DNA from 4 places in the Allobosea sp. MMO-172 genome. Region 3 is predicted to be linked to each of the others. Evidence: predicted binding sites of a transcription regulator. Region 3 holds the regulator's gene; each other region holds the start of a gene.
The links. The regulator PhoB, encoded in region 3, activates phosphate uptake and scavenging genes when phosphate is short. The targets are predictions, from matches to a motif close to TGTCATNNANCTGTCAT.
Positions count from the first base shown of each region.

Region 1: a site for PhoB is predicted at 1,958-1,974, ahead of WFK61_RS14635 (RNA degradosome polyphosphate kinase). Genes of this name have one in related genera too.
Region 2: a site for PhoB is predicted at 2,807-2,823, ahead of phnC (phosphonate ABC transporter ATP-binding protein). Genes of this name have one in related genera too.
Region 4: a site for PhoB is predicted at 2,457-2,473, ahead of WFK61_RS10200 (BtaA family protein). Genes of this name have one in related genera too.

Region 1 is NZ_JBBCUM010000009.1:6,536-11,884, forward strand. It holds gene WFK61_RS14620 (AI-2E family transporter) at 1-827, shown strand, start outside; gene WFK61_RS14625 (P-loop NTPase family protein) at 835-1,533, shown strand; gene WFK61_RS14630 (gamma-glutamylcyclotransferase family protein) at 1,568-1,927, shown strand; gene WFK61_RS14635 (RNA degradosome polyphosphate kinase) at 2,034-4,229, shown strand; gene ppx (exopolyphosphatase) at 4,165-5,349, shown strand, end outside.
Region 2 is NZ_JBBCUM010000003.1:307,261-312,609, forward strand. It holds gene WFK61_RS06675 (efflux RND transporter permease subunit) at 1-1,406, opposite strand, end outside; gene WFK61_RS06680 (efflux RND transporter periplasmic adaptor subunit) at 1,417-2,496, opposite strand; gene phnC (phosphonate ABC transporter ATP-binding protein) at 2,923-3,741, shown strand; gene phnD (phosphonate ABC transporter substrate-binding protein) at 3,819-4,733, shown strand; gene phnE (phosphonate ABC transporter, permease protein PhnE) at 4,897-5,349, shown strand, end outside.
Region 3 is NZ_JBBCUM010000004.1:230,589-235,937, reverse strand. It holds gene argH (argininosuccinate lyase) at 1-1,155, opposite strand, end outside; gene WFK61_RS08305 (LysR substrate-binding domain-containing protein) at 1,250-2,167, shown strand; gene WFK61_RS08300 (SpoIIAA family protein) at 2,223-2,609, shown strand; gene phoB (phosphate regulon transcriptional regulator PhoB) at 2,613-3,320, opposite strand; gene phoU (phosphate signaling complex protein PhoU) at 3,334-4,053, opposite strand; gene pstB (phosphate ABC transporter ATP-binding protein PstB) at 4,077-4,877, opposite strand; gene pstA (phosphate ABC transporter permease PstA) at 4,923-5,349, opposite strand, start outside.
Region 4 is NZ_JBBCUM010000005.1:234,035-239,383, forward strand. It holds gene WFK61_RS10185 (ATP-dependent helicase) at 1-75, opposite strand, end outside; gene WFK61_RS10190 (acyl-CoA dehydrogenase family protein) at 191-1,840, shown strand; gene msrB (peptide-methionine (R)-S-oxide reductase MsrB) at 1,902-2,333, opposite strand; gene WFK61_RS10200 (BtaA family protein) at 2,561-3,784, shown strand; gene WFK61_RS10205 (class I SAM-dependent methyltransferase) at 3,823-4,461, shown strand; gene WFK61_RS10210 (potassium channel family protein) at 4,479-5,276, shown strand; gene WFK61_RS10215 (thioesterase family protein) at 5,289-5,349, opposite strand, start outside.

The DNA.
Region 1 (5,349 bases), on a different contig from region 3:
ATGCCGCCAAGCTTCAGGCGCTGGTGCTGGAGAAGGGCACGCCCTGGCTCGAGCGCTTCGGCGCCACCGAACTCACCAAGGACGCGCAGAGCTCGCTCGGCAATCTGGTCGGCGACGGCATGAAATGGGTCGGCGGCCTGCTGCAATCGCTCTGGAGCGGCGGTACCGCCATCGTCGGCGTGTTCTCGCTGCTGGTGCTGACGCCGGTCATCGCCTTCTATCTGCTGGTCGACTGGGATCGCATGGTCGCGACCGTCGATAGCTGGCTGCCGCTCGATCATCGCGACACCATTCGCTGCCTGCTGCACGAGATGGACATGGCGATCGCCGGCTTCCTGCGCGGACAGGCGCTGGTCTGCGTGCTGCTCGGCGGCTTCTACGCCATCGGTCTCAGCGTCATCGGCGTCAATTTCGGCGCGCTGATCGGCATCATCTCGGGCTTCCTCTCCTTCATCCCCTATGTCGGCTCGCTGACCGGGCTCGTGCTCTCGGTCGGCGTCGCGACGGTACAGTTCTGGCCGGACTGGACCTGGCCGCTGGCGACGCTCGGCGTCTTCTTCGCCGGGCAGTTCCTGGAGGGGAACATCTTCCAGCCCAAATTCGTCGGCGATTCCATCGGCGTGCATCCGGTCTGGCTGATGTTCGCGCTGCTCGCCTTCGGCTCGCTGTTCGGCTTCGTCGGCCTGCTGCTGGCGGTGCCGCTCGCTGCCGTCATCGGCGTGCTCTGCCGCTTCGCGCTGCGGCAATATCTCGCCAGCAACCTCTACCACGGTGGCGACGCCACCCGTGCTGCGGCGGCGAAGGCGCGCATCGGCACCGACGCCTGAGCCCGTGATGTCTGAAGTTCCCCCGCGTCCGCGCCAGCTCGCCTTCGACCTGCCGGTCGACAGCCGCCATGGCGTCGAGGATTTCCTGGTCGGCGCCTCCAACGAGGCGGCCTATGGCCTGATCGAGCGCTGGCCGGCCTGGCCCGAGGCCTGGTTGCGCCTGACCGGCCCGGAAGGCGCCGGCAAGACCCATCTCGCCGCGATCTGGGCGCGGGCCGCCCATGCCTGGACGATTCCCGCGAGCGAGCTGAGCGAAGCGCAGGTGCCGCATCTGGTCTCCGGCGGCGCATTGGTGGTCGAGGATTGCGATGCGGGCACCCTCGACGAGCGCGCGCTCTTTCACCTGATGAACGCGATGAAGGCGCGCGGCGGCTTCCTGCTGCTGACGGCGCGAAGCGCGCCCGATCTCTGGGGCCTGAGCGTGCCGGATCTGCTCTCACGGCTCCGGCTCGCTCCGGCCGCGACGATCGAGCCGCCGGATGACGGGCTGCTGCGGGCGCTGCTGGTCAAGCTCTTCATCGACCGCCAGCTCGTGGTCGACATCGCCGTGATCGACGCTCTCGCCATGCGGATGGAGCGCTCCTTCGCCGCTGCGCGGCAGGTGGTCGACCGGCTCGACCGGCTCGCGCTCGAACGTGGCCGGCGCGTGACGCGGCCGCTGGTGCAGGAGGCGCTGGCGGAACTGTTTCCGGAGGAGCCGGGTTGACCGGCGTCTGACCATGACGGAAGGGCAGGGCGGAATGAGCGAAGACGCTGCGGATATCTGGCTGTTCTCCTATGGCACGCTGCGCCAGAAGAACGTCCAGCTCGCCACGTTCGGGCGCGAGCTCGAAGGCCGGGAAGATGCGCTGGTCGGATTTGCCCGCAGCATGATCGCGATCACCGACCCCGACGTGGTCGCGACGAGCGGCGAGACGCATCATCCGATCGTCGCCCGCACCGGCAACCCGGCGGACGAGGTCGATGGCACGGTCTTCCGCATCACCGCGGCGGAGCTGGCCGCTGCCGATTCCTACGAGGTTTCGGATTACAGGCGCATCGCGGTCAGGCTGAAATCGGGCAACGAGGCCTTCGTCTATGTCCGCGCCGCAGATGCGTGATCGCCATGGCGCAGGCTGAATCATGTCGCTTGTCATCGAACCGTCGCACTAGAATGGCTTCAACGGCAGCATGAGCGGAAAGACGACCAGGACGCGAGTGAAGCGCATGACCCTCGACACCGTGATCGACGAGCCGGAGAAGCTTTCCAGCGAGGCTGACGCGGCGCCTCTGCGCCATCAGCCGGAGCGCTTCATGAACCGCGAGCTGTCCTGGCTCCAGTTCAACCGCCGCGTCATGGAGGAGGCCTCGAATCGCAGCCACCCGCTGCTGGAGCAGCTGCGCTTCCTCTCGATCTCCGCCAACAACCTCGACGAATTCTTCATGGTCCGCGTCTCCGGCCTGCGCGAGCAGCTCAAGGCCGGCGTCGTCACGCGCAGCCAGGATGGGCTGACGCCGGCCGGCCAGCTCGTCGCCATCGGCGAGGCGGTCGCGGCCCTGACCGCCGATCAGCAAGCACGCTGGGCGGAGCTGCGCCACGATCTGCACGAGAACCGCATCCACCTGCTGCAGCCGGCCGATATCGGCCCGCAGGACCGGATCTGGCTGGAGGATTACTTCCTCAACTACATCTTCCCGGTGCTGACGCCGCTGGCGATCGACCCGGCGCATCCGTTCCCCTTCATCCCCAATCTCGGCTTCACCATCGCCCTGGCGCTGGAGCGCAAGCATGACGGCCGCCAGCTCGACGCGCTGATCCGCGTCCCCACCAAGATCGACCGCTTCATCGAATTGCCCGATCTGGCGCGCGAGGGCTTGCATCGCTTCATCGCGCTCGACGACGCGGTCTCGCTGTTCATCAGCAAGCTCTTCCCGGGTTACGAGGTGAAGGGCGCCGGCTCCTTCCGCATCATCCGCGACTCCGATCTCGACATCGAGGAGGAGGCGGAGGACCTCGTCCGCGTCTTCGAGACCATGCTGAAGCAGCGCCGCCTCGGCGTCGTCATCCGGCTCGAACTCTCGACCGGCATGCCCGACCACCTGCGTCGGATGATCGTGCGCGAGCTCAAGGTCGACAGCGACGAGGTCGTGGAGGTCAACGGCATGATCGGCCTGAACGAGCTTTCGCAGCTCGTCGGCGTCGATCGGCCGGACCTGAAGTTCAAACCCTACAACGCCCGCTTCCCGGAGCGCATCCGCGAGCATGGCGGCGACTGCTTCGCCGCGATCCGCCAGAAGGACCTGCTCGTCCACCACCCCTATGAGAGCTTCGACGTCGTCGTGCAGTTCCTGCAGCAGGCGGCGCGCGACCCCAATGTCGTCGCGATCAAGCAGACGCTCTACCGCACCTCGGCCAACTCCCCGATCGTCAAGGCTCTGACCGAAGCGGCCGAGGCCGGCAAGTCGGTCACCGCGCTGGTCGAGCTCAAGGCCCGCTTCGACGAAGAGGCGAATATCCGCTGGGCCAAGGAGATGGAGCGCGCTGGCGTACAGGTCGTCTACGGCTTCATCGAACTCAAGACCCACGCCAAGCTGTCACTCGTCGTGCGCCGCGAGGCCGGCCAGCTCGTCAGCTACTGCCATATCGCGACCGGCAACTACCACCCGATCACGGCACGCATCTATACCGACGTCTCCTTCTTCACCGCCGATCCCGTGCTGTCGCAGGATGTCGCCCGCGTCTTCAATTTCATCACCGGCTACGCCGAGCCCGCCGGGCTGGAGCGCATGGCGGTCTCGCCGACCAGCCTGAAGCAGCGCCTGCTCGACGACATCGCCGAGGAGGTCGCCCATGTGAAGGCCGGCCGCAAGGGCGCGATCTGGGGCAAGTGCAACTCGCTGGTCGACCCCGAGATCATCGACGCGCTCTATGACGCCAGCCAGGCCGGCGTCGAGATCGATTTCGTCGTGCGCGGCATCTGCTGCCTCAGGCCCGGCGTGCCCGGCCTCTCCGAGAACATCCGGGTCAAGTCGATCATCGGCCGCTTCCTGGAGCACACCCGTATCTACGCCTTCGGCGCCGGCCATGGCATGCCGTCGCCCAAGGCCAAGATCTACATTTCCTCGGCCGATCTGATGCCGCGCAATCTCGATCGCCGCGTCGAGGCGCTGACCCCGATCCTGAACCCGACTGTGCATCAGCAGTTGCTGGACCAGATCATGCTGGCCAACCTGCTCGACAACGAGCAGAGCTGGACGATATTGCCCGATGGCGGTTCGCGCCGCATTGTCCCCGCGCCGAACGAAGAGCCGTTCAACGCGCATAAGTACTTCATGACGAACCCGAGTCTGTCCGGACGTGGAAAATCGCTCTCCAATTCAAGTCCCCGCTCCCTCTCGCGCCGAGGGGGACGTAAGGCCTGAGCTCCGGCATGCGCCGGGGCGGCTCGCGCTGTCCCACACCATCGCCATCGTCGATATCGGCTCGAACTCGGTCCGTCTCGTCGTCTACGAGATGCTGGCGCGTGCGCCCTCGCAGGTCTTCAACGAGAAGGAGATGGCGGGGCTCGGCCGGCAGGTCGCCTCGACCGGCCGGCTCGCCGACGATGCCATCGCCAAGGCGATCAACGCGCTGGTGCGCTTCCGCATCCTTTGCGAAGCGATGCATGTCGGCGAGATCCGCGTCATCGCCACCGCCGCGGCGCGCTATGCGAGCAATGGCCCTGAGTTCATCGCCCGCGCAGAGGAAGCGATCGGCCAGCCGATCGAATTGATCTCGGGCGGGCGCGAGGCGGTGCTTTCCGGCCTCGGCGTGATCTCGGGCTTCGATAATCCCGATGGCGTGGTCGGCGACCTCGGCGGCGGCAGCCTGGAGCTGATCTCCGTCAAGGACGGCGCGGTGGGGCAGGGCGCCAGCGTCCCGCTCGGTGGTCTCGCCCTGCTCGATCGCTCGAAGGGCTCGCTCAAGGCGGCCGAGAAGATCGTCAAGGACGAGCTCGACAAGCTGCCGCAGCTCGCAGCGATGAAGGGCCGCGACTTCTACGCCGTCGGCGGCACCTGGCGCGCGTTGGCCACACTCCATCAGCACCGCGCGGCCTATCCGCTGAACGTGATGCACGGCTATTCCGTGCCGACGCGCGACGTGGCCGATTTCGTCAAGCTGGTCGAGCGGGCCGACGTCTCGGTGCTCGACGCGATCGATTCCGTATCCTCGGCCCGCCGTCCGCTCCTGGCCTATGGCGCGCTGGTGCTCGACGAGCTGATCAAGCGCGGCCGGCCGCGCGAGATCATCATCTCGGCACAGGGCGTGCGCGAGGGCCTGCTGCACGAGCAGCTTTCGCCGGAGGAGCAGAGCGCCGACCCGCTGATGCAGGCCGCGCGCGACTACAACCTGCTGCGTGCCCGCGACCCGCGCCATGCGGCCGAGCTGATCAACTGGACCCGCGGCATTCTGGAAACGGCCGGCCTGCCGCAGGACGAGCCCTCGGGCCGGATGATCGAGACGGTCTGCCTGCTTTCCGATATCGGCTGGCGCGCCCATCCC
Region 2 (5,349 bases), on a different contig from region 3:
GCGCCGGCCAGCGTCAGCGCGAATTCGATGAAGAGCTTGCCGGTGCGGCCGGTCGAGAACGCCATCGGCGCATAGACCGCGACCAGAGTCAGCGTCATCGCCACGACCGCGAAGGCGATCTCGTTGATGCCGCGGATCGCCGCCGGGGTCGGCTGCATGCCGTCCTCGATATGGCGATGCACGTTCTCCAGCACGACGATGGCGTCGTCGACGACGAGGCCGATGGCGAGCACCATCGAGAGCAGCGTCAGCGTGTTCACGGTGAAGCCGAACGCGTACATCAGCGCGAACGAACCGATCAGCGAGACCGGGATCGTCACCAGCGGGATCAGCGTCGCGCGCACCGAGCGCAGGAAGATGAAGATGATCAGCACGACCAGCACGATCGCCTCGATGATCGTCTGGTAGACCGCCTTGATCGAGCGGTCGATGAAGACCGAGGTGTCGTAGGACTTCGCGATCGACATGCCTTGCGGCAGGTCCTCGATGATGCCCGGAAGCGCCTCCTCGATGCCGGCGGAGACGTCGAGTGGATTGGCCGTCGCCTGCTTGACGATGCCGATGGTCACCGAGGGCGTGCCCTTGAACCAGGCAGCGTTGCGCTCCTCGCGGGCGCCGAGCTCGACCTTGGCGATGTCCTTGAGCTTGACCGGGAAGCCGTTGGCGTCCTTGACCACGATCTCGCGGAACTCGGCCGGGGTCGTCATGCTGGTCTGCGAAAGCACCGTGAATTCGCGGTCGTTGCTCTCGATCCGGCCCGACGGGATCTCGACATTCTGCGCCCGGACCGCCGCCTCGATCTGCTGGACCGAGATGTCGTAGGCCGACATGCGGGCGCGATCGAGCCAGATGCGCATCGCATATTGGCGCTGGCCGAGAATGCGGACCTCCGCCACGCCGGTGACGTTCTGGACGCGGTCGGAAATGAAGCGGTCGGCGAAGTCGGTGAGCTCGAGCGGCCCGTCCTTGGAGCTGGTCAGCGAGAGATAGAGGATCGGCTGCGCGTCGGCCTCGACCTTGGCGATGACCGGCTCGTCGATCTCGTCCGGCAGGCGGCTGCGCACGCGGCTGACGCGGTCGCGCACGTCGGAAGCGGCGACGTCGGGATCGACATCCGGGCGGAAGCGCACCTGGATGAAGCTGCGCTCCTGGCGGCTGGCCGAGGAGATGATCTCGATGCCCTCGATGCCGGCGATCGAGTTCTCGAGAATCTGGGTGACCTGCGTCTCGATGATCTCGGCCGAGGCGCCGCGATAATCGGTGCGGACCGAGACGATCGGCTCGTCGATATTCGGGTATTCGCGGACGGTCAGGCGACCGTAGGAGACGATGCCGATCAGGATGACGAGAAGGCTCAGCACCGTCGAGAGAACGGGCCGGCGGACGAAGAGTTCGAAGAGGCTCATCGGCGCGGTCCTAGAGCTGGCTCGTCTGGACGACCTTGTCCTTGATCGCGATGATCGCGCCGTCGCGCAGGCGCATCTGGCCGGCGGTGATGATCTGCATGTCGGGCGTCAGCCCGCTGATGATCTCGACCTTGCCCGGCAGGCGCTTGCCCAGCTCGACGACGACCCTCTTCGCCTTGCCCTTGTCGACGACGTAGATGATCTTGCCGACCGCATCGGGCACCACCGCCATCTCCGGCACGACGATCGCCTTCTCGCGATAGTCCACGGTGATGGCGAGCCGGGCGAAGAGGCCGGGCTTCAGCGCGAGATCGGCATTGGGGATGTTGGCGCGCAGGCGGATCGCCCGGCCGTTGACGTCGACCACAGGATCGATCGCGTAGATCTGGCCCTGGAATTTCCGGTCCGGAACGGCATCGACCTTCATCTGCACGGGCTGGCCGACCTTGAGGCGGCTCAGATAGATCTCCGGTACGCGGAAATCGATCTTGATCGGGTCGATGCTGGTCAGCGTGATCAGCTGCTTGCCGACCGAGACGTAGTCGCCGACGCCGACCGAGCGCAGGCCGACGACGCCGGTGAACGGCGCCACGATGGTCGACTGGGCGAGCTTGGCCTTGGCGAGCTGGACGCGGGCCTCGCTGGACGCGAGCTTGGCTGCGGACTCTTCGAGCGCGACCTGCGTGCCCGAGCCGCGCGAGACCAGCCCCCTGAGCCGATCATTGGTATCGCGGGCGAGGCCGAGATCGGCCATTGCCTGCTTGAGCTCTGCATCGAGAATCGCCGTGTCGAGCTTGACCAACTCCTGCCCGGCCTTGACGCGCTCGCCTTCCTTGAAGCCCAGGAAGATGACGCGGCCGGCGATCTCCGGCGCGATGACGACGGATTCATCGGCGGCGAGCGTGCCGAGCGCCTCGACCTCCTCGCTCACGGTCGCCAGCTCCACGGACGCAATCTCGACAGGCACGCCGCGCGGACCCGTGACCGCGCTGGCCTGCGCCTGCTGGGTGCCGGTGCGCTGGTTCCGGTAGGCGTAATAGCCGCCGCCCGCGATGGCGGCGACGAGAACAAGAAGAACGAACCGCTTCATCAGGCTGGAGGCTCCGTTGCCGCCCATTGGTCTTAAATGGAACGAAAGGCGTTGCTAAGATGCCGGCGCGCCACAGCGGCACAAAAACAGCGGTTCTTGTGCCGATGCCGTATCGTTTCGGCCTCGCAGGCATCAATGCAAGATGCTTGCCGATAAGAGGCCCACCGTCACGGGCATCTCCGCCGCACACAGACATCCACGATCATCCTGCCGCCAAGCCGCGGATCGTCCAAGCGCATTCTGGGCACCTCACGAAACGTTGACCGGCTCGCGAGAGCGCAAATCGCGCTTTTCAGGGCCTTCCACACCCTGTCACGTCGCTGTCATCCGCGGCCTCTAGGGCTCGCGGCGATCGAGACGCCTGACCCTCCGGCCCTGGCCGGACGGGAATGCGCTCATGCCCGCATCGTGCCCGAGAACCAGTCCATGCTCCGCATCGAAGGTCTGACCAAGCGCTTTGGCGACAGGAACGCGGTCGACACCGTGACCCTGACCGTGCCGAAGGGAGAGATGGTCGGCGTGATCGGCCCCTCCGGCGCCGGCAAGTCGACGCTGCTGCGCATGCTGAACCGGCTGACCGAGCCGACCTCCGGCCGGATCGTCTGCGAAGAGCAGGACGTGACCGGGCTGAAGGGCGCCTCGCTCCGCCGCTGGCGCCGCGATACCGCGATGATCTTCCAGCAGTTCAATCTCGTCGGCCGCCTCGACGTGCTGACCAATGTCCTGCTCGGCCGGCTGAACCATCGCTCGGCGGCGCTGACGCTGGTGAAAAGCTTCTCCGAGGACGACAAGATCCGCGCCATCGCGGCGCTCGAGCGTCTCGATATGGGCCACTTGCTGGCGCAGCGCGCCGAGACCCTCTCCGGCGGCCAGCAGCAGCGCGTCGCCATCGCCCGCGCCCTCGTCCAGGAGCCGCGCATCATCCTCGCCGACGAGCCGATCGCCTCGCTCGACCCGCGCAACACCCAGGTCGTCATGGACGCGCTGTTCCGCATCAATCGCGAGGACGGCATCACCGTGATGTGCAACCTGCACGACCTCGACATCGCTGCGAAATACTGTGACCGCCTGATCGGCATGTCCGCCGGCAAGGTCGTGTTCGACGACGTGCCGCAGGCGCTGACCCGCGAGATCGCCGCCGAGCTCTACGGCATCGAGGCCAAGGATGCCGGCGCCGAGGCACTGGATGCGCTCGACGCCATCGCCGCCTCCGAGGCGAAGCGCGCCCGCCAGAAGACCGCCTGATTTCCAGAGATCGCCGGACCGGCCCGAGGGCCGTCGCCGCGAGAAGACCATCACGCCTTCAAACCAGGAGCACACAGATGCTGACCCGTCGTCATACCCTCTCGCTTGTCGCCGCCGGCCTCGCGCTCGCCGCCACCCCGGCTGTCGCCCAGGACTGGAAGGCCAAGTATCCCGAGCTCGTCTTCGCGATCATCCCCTCCGAGAACGCCTCGGGCGTCACCGAGCGCTACACCCCCTTCGTACAGTATCTCGCCAAGGAGCTCGGCACCAAGGTCACGCTGCGCATCGCCAATGACTACGCCGCGATCATCGAGGGTCAGCGCACCGGCAACATCCACATCGCCTCCTACGGCCCGTCCTCCTTCGCCCGCGCCCGCATGACCGGCGCCAAGGTCGATGCCTTCGCCATCGAGACCAATCTCGACGGCACCAAGGGCTATCACTCGGTCTTCTACGTGAAGAAAGACTCGCCCTATCAGAAGGTCGAGGATCTCAAGGGCAAGAATCTCGGCCTCGTCGACCCGAACTCGACGTCGGGCAACAATGTCCCGCGCTTCGCGCTGAACGGCATGAAGATCGAGCCGGAAAGCTTCTTCTCGAAGGTCGTCTATACCGGCAGCCACGAGAACGCGATCATCGCGCTGCAGCAGGGCACGGTCGATGTCGCCGCCAACTGGTGGAACGACGAGCAGGAATCGAACCTGCAGCGCATGGCCCGCAAGAACATGGCCAAGGCCGAGGATTTCCGGATCATCTACAAGTCCGAGCAGATCGTGAACTCGCCGATGGCCTATCTCACCGACATGCCGGAAGAGCTGAAGGCCAAGATCCGCGACGCGGTGCTGAACCTCGCCACCAAGGACAAGGCCGCCTTCGACAAGATCTATGAAGGCAAGCAGGGCCCGCTCGTCGCCGTCGACAACAAGGCCTATGACCCGATCATCGAGCTGAACAAGTTCGTCGACGAGCTCCGCAAGAAGAAGTCGTCGTAAGCAGCACGCCTGCTCTCGCCGTCATGGTCGGGCTTGTCCCGGCCATCCACGTCTTCGCTTCGCGGATCGCATGCGGTTCTCAAGACGTGGATGCTCGCCACAAGGGCGAGCATGACGGCTGCGGCGCTACCTGGCGCCCTCTCCGGAAACGGACGCAAACTCCATGACCCTCGCGATCGACAGCAACGACCCGGCCATCCGGGCCCATGCCGAGGCCTATCGGCAGGCTTCATCCGCCAAGCGCCGGCAGGCCCTGATCGGCATCGCCGTCTTCATCGCCTGCGTGCTGCTCTCGGCGCGTGGCGCGGAGGTCGATCTCGCCAAGTTCTTCGAGAACATCCACCGCTTCCCGAAATATATCTACGAGACGCTGCCGACGCTGCGCCTCTCCAGCCTCGGCGCCGATCTCGCCGAATGGTACTGGGGCCTGAAGGGCTGGCTGAAGCTGCTCTGGCAGACCGTGCTCATCGCCTATGTCGGCACGATCCTCGGCGTTGCCGGCGCGTTCCTGTTCTGCTTCGCCGCCGCCGCCAATCTCGGCCGCGCCACCTGGCTGCGCTTCGTGGTCCGCCGCTATCTCGAATTCTGCCGCACCGTTCCCGAGATCGTCTTCGCG
Region 3 (5,349 bases):
GGCGAAGGGCACGCCCTGGCGCGCCAGATGATCCGCCACTTCGGTCGCCAGCGCGAAGCCGGAGCCGGCCTGCGCGCGCATCACCGCGGGGTCGGCGCTCATGCTGGCGATCAGCCCGGCAAAGGCCGGCAGCACCTCTTCGAGCACATCGACGGCGTCGAAACCCGTACGCTTGTCCTCGGCGAGGTCGCGATTATAGGACAGCGGCAATCCCTTGAGCGCGCCGAGCATGGTGACGAGGTCGCCGGCGAGCCGCGCCGCCCGGCCGCGCGAAATCTCGGCGATATCCGGGTTCTTCTTCTGCGGCATGATCGAGGAGCCCGTCGCGAAGGCGTCGTCCAGCGTCACCCAGGCGAACTGGCGGGAGGTCCAGAGCGTCACCTCCTCCGCCAGGCGCGACAGGTTCGTCGCCAGCATCGCCGCGACGAACAGGAATTCCGCGACATGGTCGCGCGCGCCGACCGCATCGACCGAGTTCTCGAACGGCCCATCATAGCCGAGCGCCTTGGCGCTGAGCTCCGGGTTCAGCGTGATCGCAGAGCCCGCGAGCGCCGCCGCGCCGAGCGGGGACTGGCCGGAGCGCTTCTCCCAGTCGGTCAGGCGCGAGGCATCGCGCATCAGCACCTGGCCATGCGCCATCAGCCAATGGCCGAAGGTGACGGGCTGCGCGCTCTGGAGATGGGTGAAGCCGGGGCAGACGGAGGTCGCATGCTCCTCCGCCTGATCGGCGATCGCGGTGAGCAGCTCCGCCAGCATCCCGGCGAGCGAACGCGACTTCCCCCGCAGATAGAGCTTCAGATTGTTCGCCGCCTGATCGTTGCGCGAGCGCCCAGCGCGGAGCTTGGCGCCGGTCGAACCGATACGCTCGGTCAGGATGCGTTCGATGAAGGTATGGACGTCCTCGTCATCCGGCCCCGGCGCGATCCGCCCCTCGACCGTGTCGCGGGCGATCCCGTCGAGCGCGGTCAGGATGGTCTCGAGCTCCTGCGCCGTCAGCAGGCCGGCGCGCCCGAGCTCGGCCGCATGGGCCTTGCCGCCCGCGACGTCCTGCGGCACCAGCCGGGCATGCTCGCCGGCGGCGCTCGACAGCTTCATCAGGCGCGGATCCGGCTGCTTGCGGAAGCGGCCGCCCCAGAGACGGGTCGTCTGGTTCATGATGTCGTTCTCCCCTCAGGGAAGAATGGCCTCTTGACCGAGAGACCGGCAAACGAAACGATCTCCGCCGCGATAGTCCAAAAAGGAATACCCCATGGCGGCCGGCCGGCCCCCTCCGTCATCGACTGCGCTCAGGGCCTTCGCGACCGTCGCAAGGCTCGGCTCGACGGCGCGCGCCGCCCAGTCGGTCAACCTGACCCAGAGCGCGGTCTCCAAGCAGATCCTCTCGCTGGAGCATCATCTCGGCACCGTGCTGTTCGACCGCAGCCCGCTCGGCCTCAAGCTCACCGAGGCCGGCGCGATCTACCTGCCTTATGCCGAGGCGGCGCTGGAGCAGATGGAGCGCGGCGCGCGGCGTCTCGTGGAGCGCAACGCCATCGCCCGGCCGATCCGCCTGCATATGATCGCTATTGCCGGCGAACGCTGGCTGATGGCGCGCTTCCCCGCCTTCGCCGAGGCCCACCCCGGCGTCGACGTGCAGTTCACCAACTATGTCAGCGAAAGCGAGACCGAGGAGCCGGATATCGAGATCGCCCATGGTGTCGAACCCTGGCCCGGCAAGGAGGCGCATTACCTCTTCGGCCGCGATGTCGCGCTCGTCGCCGCGCCCAACCTGATCGAGCGCATGGGCGGCTTCCGTCGCGCCGCCGACATCCAGAAGGCGACGCTGCTACAGCATTACCAGATGCCGACCTTCTGGGCCGAGTTCACCGAGGCGCACGGCCTGCGCGGCGCAGTGCCCGAGCACACCGTGCGCTACGGCTATTATTCGGTGATCACCAGCGCCGCCGTAGCGGGCCTGGGCTTCGCGCTGGCGCCACGCTGCTATGTCTCCGACGAGCTGGCCTCCGGCGCGCTGGTCAATCCGCTGGGCCTCGGCTTCACCAGCGCCATCGGCTGCTGGCTGACGCGCCCGCTCGACCAGCCCTCGCGCCCGGGCCTAGATGCCTTCATCGCCTGGCTGAAATCAGAAGCCGCGCAATTCGACGCCGCCACCCGGGCACCCGCCTGACCCGGCCGACGAAACCTCCCCTTCCTCGGCGCGTTGATGCTGGGGAGGAGGAGCCATGCTGACCATTCTGCCCGCGCCGGACCATGTCGCGGCCTATCGCCTGATGCAGACGCTGACCGGAGAGGATGTCGACGCGATCATGGCCGATATCGGCACCAAGCTCGCCCGCCACGAGAAGGTCGGCGTGCTCGTCGATCTCACCGATTTCACCGACATGACGCTCACCGCCGCCTGGAAGGACGCGCGCTACAGCATCGGCAAGCTCTGGGAACTGAAGCGCTTCCCGAAGGAGGCCGTGATCACCAACAAGGGCTGGCTCGCCGGCTTCATCGATCTGCTCGATCCGGCGATCCCCTTCGTCAAGGTCCGCGCCTTCAAGCCCGAGGACTTTGAGAAGGCGCTGGCCTGGGCCGGCGATATCGAGGGTGGCCCGGACGCCTAAGGCTTACGCGGCGCCGCCGCGCGCAAAGGTTTCATCGAAGGCATAGCCGGCGCCGCGCACCGTGCGCAACGGGTCCTTCGCATCGCCGGGCGTAATCGCCTTGCGCAACCGCCCGACATGAACGTCGACCGTGCGCTCGTCGATATAGACGTCGCGGCCCCAGACGGCATCGAGCAGCTGGGCGCGGGAGTATACCCGGCCCGGCGCCTGCATCAGGAATTCCAGCAGGCGGAACTCGGTCGGCCCGAGATGCAATTCGCTGCCCGCCCGGCGGACGCGCCGCGTCGTGCGGTCGAGTTCGAGATCGCCGGCCGCAAGCAGGCCCGCGACATGCCCGGGCTTGGCCCGGCGCAGCAGCGCCTGGATGCGCGCGATCAGTTCCGGTAGCGAAAACGGCTTCACGACATAGTCGTCGGCGCCGGTCGCGAGCCCGCGCACACGCTCGGTCTCTTCGCCGCGCGCCGTCAGCATGATGATCGGCACGCGCTCGGTATCGCGGCGCGAGCGCAGTCGGCGGCAAAGCTCGATGCCGGACAGGCCCGGCAGCATCCAGTCGAGCAGGACGAGATCGGGCGTGTGATCGCGCAGGTGCAATTCCGCATCGTCCCCGCGCGCGACGCTGTCGACCTCGAAGCCCTCGGCTTCGAGATTGTAGCGCAGCAGCAGGGTGAGCGGCTCCTCGTCCTCGACGATCAGGATGCGTGCGGCCATGTTGGCTTTGACCTTAGTTTCCCGTCACCGCTTCGACCTCGATATTGGTCGTGTCGAGCTTGGGGCGGTTCGCATCGAGGGAATCGCCGGTGACGAGGTAATGGATGGTCTCGGCGATATTGGTGGTGTGGTCGCCGATGCGCTCGATGTTCTTGGCGCAGAACAGGAGATGCGTGCAGAAGGTGATGTTGCGCGGATCTTCCATCATATAGGTCAGGAGTTCGCGGAACAGCGAGGTGTAGAGCGCGTCGATCTCGTCGTCGCGCTTCCAGACCTCGAGCGCCTTCTGCTCGTTGGTCGCGGCATAGGCGTCGAGCACGTCCTTGAGCTGGGCCTGCACGAGGCGGCTGATATGCTCGAGGCCGACGACCGCGCGATGCGGCGGCTGGAACTGCCCGGCAATGGCGACGGCGCGCTTGGCGATGTTCTTGGCGAGGTCGCCGACGCGCTCGATATCGGAAGCGAGGCGGATCGCCGAGATCAGCTCGCGCAGGTCCTGCGCCAGCGGCTGGCGCCGGGCGATGGTGAGCACGGCCTTTTCCTCGACCTCGCGCTGGAGATTGTCGAGGCGCTGGTCGGCCGAGATGATCTTCTGGGCAAGCGCGGTGTCGCGGCGAACGAGCGCGACCGTGGAATCGCCCAGCATGCGCTCGGCCATGCCGCCCATTTCGGCAAGGCTGCGGCGGATGCCTTCGAGATCGGCGTCGTAGGAGCGGACGATGTGGTCGGTCATAGGGGTGTCCTCCTCGTCGCCGCTTAGCCGAAACGGCCGGTGACGTAGTCCTGGGTCTGCTTCTTGGCGGGGTTCATGAAGATGGTGTTGGTCGGCGCGAACTCGATGACTTCGCCGAGATACATGAACGCCGTGTACTGCGAGATGCGCGCCGCCTGCTGCATGTTGTGCGTGACGATGGCGATGGTGAAGTCGCTCTTCAATTGCTCCAGCAGGTCCTCGATCTTGCCGGTCGAGATCGGGTCGAGCGCCGAGGTCGGCTCGTCGAACAGGATCACTTCCGGCTTCTGCGCGATGGTGCGCGCGATGCACAGGCGCTGCTGCTGGCCGCCGGAGAGGCCCATGCCGGAACTCTTCAGCTTGTCCTTGACCTCGTCCCAGAGCGCGGCGCGGCGCAGCGCGCCCTCGACACGGTCGTCGAGTTCCGACTTCGGCGGCTTCTCGTAGAGGCGGATGCCGAAGGCGACGTTGTCGTAGATCGACATCGGGAACGGCGTCGGCTTCTGGAAAACCATGCCGACGCGCGAGCGCAATTCGTTCACGTCGACGTCGTTGGAGATGATGTTGCGGCCGTCGAGCATGATCTGCCCTTCTGCGCGCTGCTCCGGATAGAGCGAGTAGATGCGGTTGAAGATGCGCAGCAGGGTCGACTTGCCGCAGCCCGACGGGCCGATCAGCGCCGTGACATGGCGGTCGCGGAAGTCGAGATTGATGTTCTTCAGCGCCTTGTGCTCGCCGTAGTAGAAATCGAGGTTCTTCACCGCGATCCGGACGGGCGCCTCGGCATCGAGCGACTGGGGGGAGAGTTCAAGGGTCGAAAGCATCGACTTAGGTCCTCAAGGTCGGTCGCGACCGGGTTGGTTTCAGGCTCACTTGCTGCCGGCGACGATACGCCGGGCAACGATCGAGAGCACGAGGATCGAGACGGTGATGATGAGCGAGCCGGCCCAGGCGAGCTGCTGCCAGTTCTCGTAAGGGGCGGAGGCGAACTGGTAGATCGTCACCGGCAGGTTGGAGACGCCGCCGACCAGCGTCGGCGAGAACCAGAAATTGTTGTTGAGCGCGGTGAAGAGCAGCGGCGCGGTCTCGCCGGCGATGCGGGCGAGCGCCAGCAGGATGCCGGTGACCATGCCGGCCTTGGCCGCGCGCCAGGTCACCGAGGTGATGACGACAGAGGGCGGCGCGCCGAGCGCCGCACCCGCCTCGCGCAAGGGGCCGGGGACGAGGTTCAGCATGTCCTCGGTGGTGCGCACGATCACCGGGATCGCGATGATGCCGAGCGCGACGCCGCCGGCC
Region 4 (5,349 bases), on a different contig from region 3:
CGGCTGCGCGGCAGCGCGCGCGGCGAGGCCGCCGGGGCGGGGCGAGGGAGCGGAAAAGGGGTCTGCGTCGGACAAGGGTGTGCGCTGCTCGTGCGTGATTCGTTCTCCGGCGAATATAGGGCGTCGCTGTCAGGATTGCGCCCTGCCGGAGCGATCATTTTATATCCCGTTCCACAGGGAGGTGGCAGCAATGACCGGACAGGGCGGAGCAGAGCGCTGGGAGGTCACCAATCAGGTGCCGGTGCTGGCCGGCTACGACGCCTTCGCCGCCGATCCGGTGCTGCCGGAGGTCGTCTCGACTTTCGGTGCCGACTGGGCGCGCGAGCGGCTGCACGAGGCGGGGCGGACGGTCGGCTCGGCGCGAGTGCAGGAGCTGGCTTATCTCGCCAATCGCCATGCGCCCGAGCTGAAGGCCTTCGACCGCTTCGGCAACCGCATCGACGAGATCGCCTTCCATCCTGCCTGGCATGAACTCATGGGCCTCGCCATCGGGCAGGAGACACATGCGCTCGCCTGGAACCGGCCCGAGCCCGGCGCGCAGGTCGCGCGGGCCGCCCTGCAATATCTCTGGTACGGCGCGGAGAGCGGCATCTGCTGCCCGATCAGCATGACCTATGCCGCCGTGCCGGTGCTGAGGCAGGATGCGGCGTTGTGGGAGCGATGGGGCTCGCTCGTCACCTCCAACCGCTACGATCCGCGACAGGGGCCCGCGCATCTCAAGGCGGGCGCGACCGTCGGCACGGCGATGACGGAGACGCAAGGCGGCTCCGACCTGCGCCAGACCCAGACTTCCGCGGAGGATAATCACGACGGCACCTTCTCGGTGCACGGGCGGAAATGGTTCTTCTCGGTGCCGCATTCCGACGTGTTCCTGACGCTGGCGCGTACCGGGGAAGGCATTTCCTGCTTCGTCGTGCCGGGCTGGCTGCCGGACGGCGCGCGCAACGGCGTTGCGATCCAGCGCTTGAAGGACAAGGTCGGCAACCGTTCGAACGCATCCTCGGAAGTCGAATTCAGGGGAGCCATCGGCCATCTCATCGGTGAGCCGGGCCGGGGCATCCGCACGGGGCTGTCGATGAACCACAATTCGCGGCTCGATATCGCGGCGGCATCTTCCGGGCTGATGCGGATGGCGGTGTCGCTCGCGGCGCATCATGCGCATCATCGCCGCGCTTTCCAGAAGGCGCTGATCGACCAGCCGATCATGCAGAATGTCCTCGCCGATATCGCGATCGAAGCGGAGGCGGCGGCCTGGCTGGCGTTCCGACTGTTCGCGGCGCTCGACCGGCAGGAGGCGTCCGAAAGTGAGCGGCTGTTGGCGCGTGTCGGTGCGCCGATCGCAAAATACTGGATCACGCGGCGGGCGCCGGCCGTCGTCACCGAGGCGCTGGAATGCCACGGCGGCAACGGCTTCATCGAGGAGAACCCGATGGCGCGGCTCTACAGGGAGGCGCCGCTCAACGCGATCTGGGAGGGATCGGGCAACGTCATCTGCCTCGACGTGCTGCGCTCGCTGGCGCGCGAGGAGGGGGCGGTTGACGTGCTGCGGGCGGAGCTGACGGCGGCTGCCGGGGCGGACCGGCGCTATGATGCGGCTCTGAAGCGGCTGGAGGGCGAGTTGCCCGAGATGATGCGCAACGAGGGGCAGGCGCGGCGTTTGACAGAGAAGCTGGCGCTGCTGCTCCAGGGCTCGCTGCTGCTGCGCTTCGCGCCGGTTGCCGTGGCGGATGCGTTCATTGCGACGCGGCTGGGCGATGGCTGGGCGGGACAGTTCGGCGATTTGCCACCGTCGGTGGATGCTGCCGCGCTGGCGCGACGGGCGGTGCCGGCTGTTTCGTAGAGCACTTCCGTCATTCCGGGGTCCGCCGCTGCGCGGCGCCCCGGAATGACGAAAGCGCGACTCAAGCCGCTTCCGGCTCGAAATTCATCGCCTCGCCATTGATGCAGTAGCGCAGGCCGGTGGGCGGCGGGCCGTCCGGGAAGACGTGGCCGAGATGGCCGCCGCAATTGGCGCAGTGAACCTCGACGCGGAGCATGCCGTAGCTGCGGTCCTCGGTGGTGCCGACCGCACCTTCCAGCGGCTGGTCGAAGCTCGGCCAGCCGGTGCCGCTCTCGAATTTCTTGCCGGACTTGAACAGCTTCTGATCGCAGCCGGCGCAGGAGAAGATGCCGGCGCGCTTCTCGAAATTCAGCGCGCAGGAGCCCGCCCGCTCGGTGCCGTGGCCGCGCAGGATGCGGTACTGCTCAGGCGTCAGGCGTGCGCGCCACTCGGCGTCGGTGAGCTGGAAGGGGAAGCTCTCCTCCTGCTTCTTCTCGGCCCCGAACATGCTCATCAGACCCATCGCGATCTCCTTCCTGGCGGGAGCGCCTCATCGGCTTTCGTGTCGCCAATATGGGGCTTCGCGCGCGGAATTTCAGCCCCGCCGATCTCCGGTCGTTTCACGATGCCGTGGCATCGTCACCGGACCGTCACGCGACTCCTCTAGCAGCCCGGCCACCCGCAAAGGGAGGAAAACCGGTGACCGAACAGGCGACGCAAACGGCACGCGCGGCCCGCCGCATGACGAGCTCAGGCCTGGGACAGGCCGTCCGGCGCAGCAAGACGCTCTCCAAGGCCGGCCTGCTGGAATGGCTGTTCGCCCGCGCCTTCTCGGGGTTGGTCTATCCGCAGATCTGGGAGGACCCGGTCGTCGACATGGCGGCGCTTGAGCTCAAGGCCGGCGACCATGTCGTGGCGATCGCCTCCGGCTCCTGCAACATCCTCTCCTATCTGACGGCCGCGCCGATCCGGGTCAGCGCGGTCGATCTCAACGCCACCCATATCGCGCTAGGTCGGCTCAAGCTCGCGGCGCTGGCGCGGATGGACAACCAGGACGATTTCCTGCGCTTCTTCGGCCGGGCCAATGAGAGCGCCAATGTCGCGCTCTACGATCGCGAGATCGCTGATCATCTCGATGCCGTCTCGCGCGGGTACTGGGAGGGGCGGGGACTGAACGGCCGGCGCCGGATCAACCTCTTCGCTCGGGGGTTCCATCGCTATGGCCTGCTCGGCCGCTTCATCGGCACCGGGCATGTGCTGGCGCGGCTGCTCGGCGGCAATCCCAAGGCGATGCTGGCGGCGCGCGATCTGGCCGAGCAGCGGGCGCTCTATGACAGGCATCTCGCGCCGGTTTTCGAGCGCAAGCTGGTGCGCTGGCTCGTGCGGCAGCCCGCCTCGCTCTACGGGCTCGGCATCCCGCCGGCGCAATACAAGGCGCTGGCCGCCGATGGCGAGGACGGCATCCTGGGGGCGTTGAAGCTCCGGCTGGAGCGTCTCGCCTGTGATTTCGACCTGAAGGACAATTATTTCGCCCAGCAGGCCTTCGGCCGGCGCTATGGCGAAGGGCCGGATGCGGCCTTCCCGCCCTATCTCCAGAAGCAGCATTTCGCGGCGGTGAAGGAGCGGGCTCCAAAGGTTTCCTATCGCCAGAGTGCGGTCACGGCCTTCCTCGAAGATCAGCCGGCCGAGAGCTGCGACGCCTATGTGCTGCTCGACGCTCAGGACTGGATGAACGACGCCGATCTCACGGCCTTGTGGTCGCAGATCACGCGGACGGCCCGGCCGGGCGCGCGGGTGATCTTCCGCACCGCCGCCGACGAGCGCCTGCTGCCCGGGAGGGTGCCGGCCGCGATCCTCGACCAGTGGCACTACGCGGAAGATAAGAGCCGCGAGCTCTGCCGGCAGGATCGCTCGGCGATCTATGGCGGTTTCCACCTCTATGAGCTGAAGGGGCCGGCGCAGTGAGCGCGGCCGAGGCTGCGGGCGGCTCGGCTGCCGGGCTGATGGACCGGATCTACCGGCACCAGCGCCATATCTACGATGCCAGCCGGAAATTCTATCTGCTCGGCCGCGATCAGCTCATCGACGGATTGCAGCCACCGAAGGGCGGGAGCGTGCTGGAGATCGGCTGCGGCACCGGGCGCAACCTGATCCGCATCGCGCAGCGCTATCCGGATTGCGCCTGCCACGGGCTCGACGTCTCGAGCGCAATGCTGCAGACGGCGCAGGGCTCGGTCGCGAAGGCTGGGCTTGAGGGCCGGATCCGGCTCGCGCAGGCCGATGCTACGGGCTTCGATCCCCAAGTGCTGTTCGGCCGCGCCGGCTTCGACCGGATCGTGATCTCCTATGCGCTCTCGATGATCCCGCCCTGGCAGGGCGTCGTCACTGAGGCCTTGCGCCGACTTAGCCCCGGTGGCTCGCTGCATATCGTCGATTTCGGCGATCAGGCAGGCTTGCCGGCACCATTCAAGGCAGTGCTGCTGCGCTGGCTCGCGCTGTTCCATGTCACGCCGCGCGAGGGGCTCCCCGAGGTCGTGCGAGGGATGGCCGAGGCGGCAGGTGCCGATTGTCGGGTCAGTGCGCCCTATCGCGGGTATGCGGTCCATGCGGTGGCCACGCGGCGTAGCGGCGCGCTGGTCTAGCGCCTATGCTGTCGGCGATGGATGCCGCCGACGCCCCGCCCGACCAGAGCCGCTTCGAAGCCCTGCGCGACCGGCTGCGCCAGCTCTATCACGGCCGCTCGCCCGCCGCCTTGCGCTTCCAGGCCGTGACGACGGTCATCGACCTGCTGATCATCGCCTTCTTCATCCTGACGCCCTTGCTCAGGGAGAACGCGGCTTTCCTCTGGATCGACTATTCCGTCGCGGTGATCATGGTCGCCGAGATCGCGGCGCGCCTGCTGGCCTCGTCCAACATGCTCAGGCTGCTGCGCCAGCCGTCCATGCTGCTCGATCTCTTCATCCTGCTGACGCTGCTTGCGCCGCAATGGCTGGAGAATTTCGGCTTCCTGCGCATCCTCCGGCTGTGGTCGCTCTCGCATAAGGGCATCGTCTGGGCGCAGTTTCGCGAAACCCGCTTCCGCGAATGGGAGAACGTGGTTCGTGCGCTGAGCAATATCGCGACCTTCCTCTTCGTGGTCACGGGCTTCGTCTACACCTTCTTCTTCCGGCACGAGGGCGGGCTGGAGAGCTATGTTCAGGCGCTCTATTTCACGGTCGCAACGGTGACGACGACCGGCTTCGGCGACGTGACGCTGCCAGGCGTCACCGGCAAGCTGACCTCGATCGTGGTGATGATCGTCGGGATCACGCTGTTCGTGCGGCTGGCGCAGGCGCTGTTCCGGCCGAACAAGGTGCTGTTTCCCTGCCCCGAATGCGCCTTGCAGCGCCATGAGCCTGATGCGGTCTATTGCAAGGCCTGCGGGCACAAGCTGAAGATTCCGGACGACGATCCCTGAGGCGGCAGAACGTCAGTGCCGGGTTTCAGTCGCCGTCTCGACCTCGCGCTCCTCGGCGGTCTCGTCGACCCGG